Regions from separate parts of the Kitasatospora sp. NPDC015121 genome, predicted to be linked through region 2. Evidence: riboswitches for the same ligand, from Rfam matches in the RefSeq annotation. Region 2 holds a riboswitch; the other holds the start of a gene.
What was found. Region 2 has a riboswitch for glycine ahead of gcvP (aminomethyl-transferring glycine dehydrogenase). Riboswitches for the same ligand answer to the same signal wherever they lie in the genome.
Positions count from the first base shown of each region.

Region 1: it holds a riboswitch for glycine, as region 2 does, so the genes downstream of both, gcvT (glycine cleavage system aminomethyltransferase GcvT) here and gcvP (aminomethyl-transferring glycine dehydrogenase) in region 2, are expected to answer to the same signal.

Region 1 covers NZ_JBVHEH010000027.1:15,432-17,875, forward strand. The annotation lists gene ACZ3J7_RS31895 (enhanced serine sensitivity protein SseB C-terminal domain-containing protein) at 1-62, opposite strand, end outside; gene ACZ3J7_RS31900 (enhanced serine sensitivity protein SseB) at 188-955, opposite strand; glycine riboswitch at 1,106-1,209, shown strand; gene gcvT (glycine cleavage system aminomethyltransferase GcvT) at 1,360-2,444, shown strand, end outside.
Region 2 covers NZ_JBVHEH010000004.1:404,781-407,224, reverse strand. The annotation lists gene ACZ3J7_RS08005 (PRC and DUF2382 domain-containing protein) at 1-760, opposite strand, end outside; glycine riboswitch at 949-1,055, shown strand; glycine riboswitch at 1,057-1,183, shown strand; gene gcvP (aminomethyl-transferring glycine dehydrogenase) at 1,272-2,444, shown strand, end outside.

The DNA.
Region 1 (2,444 bases), on a different contig from region 2:
TCCGGTGCGACCGCTGCGAGGGCGCGTTCGACCGCCCCCGGGTCGCCGGCTGCTCCCGTCACGTCGCCGCCCCACTCTCTCGTCCGCGCGCCACCGCGCGCCCGTCCGTCGGTGCCGGGGCAACCCTATGGGGCGCACCCGGCGGCCGTCATGCCGCCGGGCCCGGGCGGACCGACCGGACCGGCGGTCAGGGACGCACGTAGAAGGGCTGCACCCGCCCCAGCATCCAGTCCACCACCGGGTCGGCGACCAGGTCCAGCAGCACCAGGTGGACGCCCCAGCTCGGCGGGGCGGTTCCGAGGGCGCGGCCGAGCGCGGTGTTGACCTCGGCCGGGTCGGCCGGCGCCGCCGGGTCGAGCTGCACGCCCACGTACAGCAGGGTCGGCTCGCCCTCCACCCGGGCCAGCGCCCGACGGGCCGTCAGCACCCCGGGCAGCGCGACGAGTTCGCCGGTCGCGGCGGCCAGGAAGGCGAACGGCTCCTGGTGCGGCTCGGGCTCCTTGAGCGCCACCCGGGCGCCCTCGGCCACGCCCTGCGCCTCCCACCGCTCGCCGCGCGGCCCGCGCCGCAGCTCGCCGACGCCCTCCGGCGGCACCGGGATGCCCACCGGCGCCTCCGGGTTGACCGCGATGCCGATGCCCAGCGGCAGCCCGCGGGCGAACTCCCACATCGGGGCGATCGCGAACGGGATGCCCGGGCAGTGCTGCAGGTACTGCTCCTGCGAGGAGTACACCGGGACGTACGGCGCGCCGGCCAGCTCCAGCGTCGGCAGGTCCAGCGAGTCGGCGTCCGGCGTGGTGCCGGACGGCAGCGGGATCCACACCTGGCTGCGGGCCAGCACCTCGATCACCCGGGGCGTCGCGCCCGGGTCGCCCAGGGCGGCCGTCAGCACCTGCTCCAGCTCGTTGGCCGGCCAGGGCCCGCCCTCCAGCGCCCCGTCCAGCGGGATCCCCATCTCGCCCCTCCACATCCGCGGTCGCGACCAGGTTAGCGGCGCGCGGGAGGGGCGCGGCGCCGCCGGGGCGCCCGGTGCGACCGGACCCCACTCCCGCGGGCGCCCCCCGGCATGCCATGATGGGCCCGCCCAAACTTCATACCGGCCGCTCGAACCCGCGCGGGAGAGTCGGAACGGCCCGCTCGGGCCGCGACCGGCGCCGAAGGAGCAAGTCCTCCCCGGAATCTCTCAGGCACCCCTACCGCCCGGGCTAGGCAGATCTGGAAAGTGGACACGGCCGCGCCGTGCGCCCACCCACGGTGCAAGCCGCCATCCTGTTCAGGAGGCGGTGAAGCTCTCAGGTTCGACGACAGACGGGGAGACTCGCCCCAGCCTGCCCGTTTCCAGATCCCGGGAGTCCTGTCGTGTCCCTCCGCCTGACCGCGCTCGACGCGCTGCACCGCTCGCTCGGCGCCACCATGACCGACTTCGCCGGCTGGGACATGCCGCTGCGCTACGGCAGCGAGCGCGAGGAGCACCTCGCCGTCCGCACCCGGGCCGGCCTGTTCGACCTCTCGCACATGGGCGAGATCACCGTCTCCGGCCCGCAGGCCGGCGAACTGCTCGACCACGCCCTGGTCGGCTTCATCTCGGCCCTCGGCGTGCTGCGCGCCCGCTACACCATGATCTGCCGCGAGGACGGCGGCATCCTGGACGACCTGATCGTCTACCGCACCGCCGAGGACGAGTACCTGGTGGTCGCCAACGCCTCCAACGCCCAGGTGGTGCTGGACGCGCTGACCGAGCGCGCGGCCGGCTTCGACGCCGTGGTCCGCGACGACCGGGACGCCTACGCGCTGCTCGCCGTCCAGGGCCCGGAGGCGAACGGCATCCTGGCCAAGCTGACCGACGCCGACCTGCCCGGCCTCAAGTACTACGCCCTGCTGCCCGCCACCGTGGCCGGCCGCCGGGTCTGGCTGGCCCGCACCGGCTACACCGGCGAGGACGGCTTCGAGGTGTTCTGCGCCCCCGCCGACGCCGCGCACCTGTGGACCGCGCTGACCGAGGCCGGCACCGCCGAGGGCCTGGTCCCGTGCGGCCTGTCCTGCCGCGACACGCTGCGCCTGGAGGCCGGCATGCCGCTGTACGGGCACGAGCTGTCCACCGAGCTGACCCCGTTCGACGCCGGCCTGGGCCGGGTGGTGCGCTTCGACAAGACCACCGGCGACGGGCGGTTCGTCGGCCGCGAGGCCCTGGAGAAGGCCGCCGCCGCGGCCGAGGCCAACCCGCCCCGCAAGCTGGTCGGCCTGGTCTCCGAGGGCAAGCGGGTCCCGCGCGCCGAGTACTCCGTGGTGGACGCCGAGGGCGCCGTGATCGGCCGGATCACCTCCGGCGCGCCGTCCCCGACCCTGGGCAAGCCGATCGCCATCGCCTACGTGGACGCCGCCCACGCCGAGCCCGGCAGCACCGTCGCGGTGGACGTGCGCGGCAAGGCCGAGCCGGTCCGGGT
Region 2 (2,444 bases):
GCACCACCGGCACCCGGCGCTCCACCTGCTCGGTGGTCACGTACTTGCGCAGCCGGGTGGTGCCCACCGCGTGCCACTCGGTGGTGATGTCGATCCGCTCCTCGCGGCAGGTGATCTCCACCGGCGCGGTCGGCTCCACCGGCCCCGCGTGGGCGGCCGGCGCGGACCGCTGCCGCTGGGCGGGCTCGGCCTCGGCCGCCGCGAAGGCGGTCGGCGCGGCGGCGGCCGCCGGAGCCGGGGCGTGGGCGGCCGACGCGTGGGCCTGGGGGGCCGGGGCGGGGGAGGCGACCGGGGTCGGGGTGGAGGCGACGGTGCCGAAGTCGCGGTCCGCCGACGGCTCCTGGCGCGACTGCTCCTTGGCGGCCGTCCCGACCGCCGCCGCCTTCGCCGCAGGGGCGGCCGGAGCCGCCGGCCCGGCCTGCTCGTCGGTCGGGCCCGAGCCGGCGTCGCCCGCGTCCAGTCCGTAGTAGCGGTACAGCTGCAGCTCCTGGGCGGGCGAGAGGTGCTGGCCCACGCCGAAGTCCGGGGACTCCTTGATCAGCGACTTGTCGTACGGGACGCGCAGCTCGTCGCCCGCGAACTCGCTGGTGGTCAGCGGGACGAAGGCGTCCCGGCCGAAGATCCCCGTGCGGACGGCCGCCCACTCCGGTTCGCCGGTGGCGTCGTCCAGGTACACCTCGTCGACCGTGCCGATCTTGTCACCGTTCCGGTCGACCGCCTTGTGCCCGATCAGGTCGCGCGGATCGATATCGGTCTGCACGCTGTCCTCCAGTCCTGCCGCTCCTCGGGGATGTGTTCGGAGGCGGCCGGAGGAGCGTGTGGGGCCGCCACTCCACACCAAACGGCACGTAACGGACGGCGGCACTCCGGAAGCCGCCGTCCGGGGCAGATCACAGGGCCGCACCGGTGATCCGGAGGGCCCGCGCTGGTAACCTCGGAGGCGACCGCCGAGCCCGCTCGGGAGAGTCCCGAACCCGCCGGACAGGCGGGACGCGGGACGCCGAAGGAGCAACCCCTCCCCGGAATCTCTCAGGCATCCGTACCGAACGGGACAGGTCACTCTGGAAAGCAGGGCAGGACCGTCGGCACCGGAGCCGGCCGCTCCCCGCCCTCGCCGACGGTGCAAGCCGTCCGGGCCGGGCCCGGACGTGCGAAGCTCTCAGGTACCGATGACAGAGGGGGAGGCTGACGGGTTCGTACGCCCAGGCGCTCCCACGGCCGCCGACCGCGTGCGCACCACCGCCGGTCCGCGACCAGGAGGCCCGACCCCCATGAACGCCCAGCCGACGCTCAGCGACCTTGAGCAGGCCAGCCCCTTCGAGCACCGCCACATCGGCCCCGACAGCGAGGCCCAGCAGAAGATGCTGGCCCAGGTCGGCTACGCCTCCCTGGACGAGCTGTCCGACGCCGCCGTCCCCGACGCCATCCGCAGCCTCACCGCGCTCGGCCTGCCCGCCGGCCGCAGCGAGGCCCAGGTGCTCGCCGAGCTGCGCGAGCTGGCCGGCCGCAACCGGGTCCTCACCTCGATGATCGGCCTCGGCTACTACGGCACCTTCACCCCGCCGGTCATCCTGCGCAACGTGCTGGAGAACCCGGCCTGGTACACCGCCTACACCCCGTACCAGCCGGAGATCTCGCAGGGCCGCCTGGAGGCGCTGCTCAACTTCCAGACCGCGGTCGCCGACCTGACCGGCCTGGACACCTCCGGTTCCTCGCTGCTCGACGAGGGCACCGCCGCCGCCGAGGCGATGTCCCTGGCCCGGCGCGTCACCAAGGTCAAGGGCGGCGTCTTCCTGGTCGACGCCGACACCCTGCCGCAGACCGTCGCCGTGATCCGGACCCGCGCCGAACCGACCGGCGTCGAGGTCGTCGTCGCCGACCTGTCGAACGGCATCCCCGACGAGATCGCCGAGCGCGGCGTCTTCGGCGTGCTGCTCCAGTACCCCGGCGCGTCCGGCGCGGTGCGCGAGATCAAGCCCGTCATCGACCGGGCGCACGAGCTCGGCGCGATCGTCGCGGTCGCCGCCGACCTGCTCGCCCTCACCCTGCTGCGCTCGCCCGGCGAGCTCGGCGCCGACATCGCCTGCGGCACCTCGCAGCGCTTCGGCGTCCCGATGGGCTTCGGCGGCCCGCACGCCGGCTACCTGGCCGTCCGCGCCGCGTACGCCCGCAACCTGCCCGGCCGCCTGGTCGGCGTCTCCGTCGACGCCGACGGCAACCGCGCCTACCGGCTCGCCCTGCAGACCCGCGAGCAGCACATCCGCCGCGAGAAGGCCACCTCCAACATCTGCACCGCGCAGGTGCTGCTCGCCGTGATGGCCTCCATGTACGCCGTCTACCACGGCCCCGACGGCCTCGCCGACATCGCCCGCCGCACCCACCGCTACGCCGCCGCGCTCGCCTCGGGCCTGCGCGCGGGCGGCGTCGAGCTCGCCCACGACGCC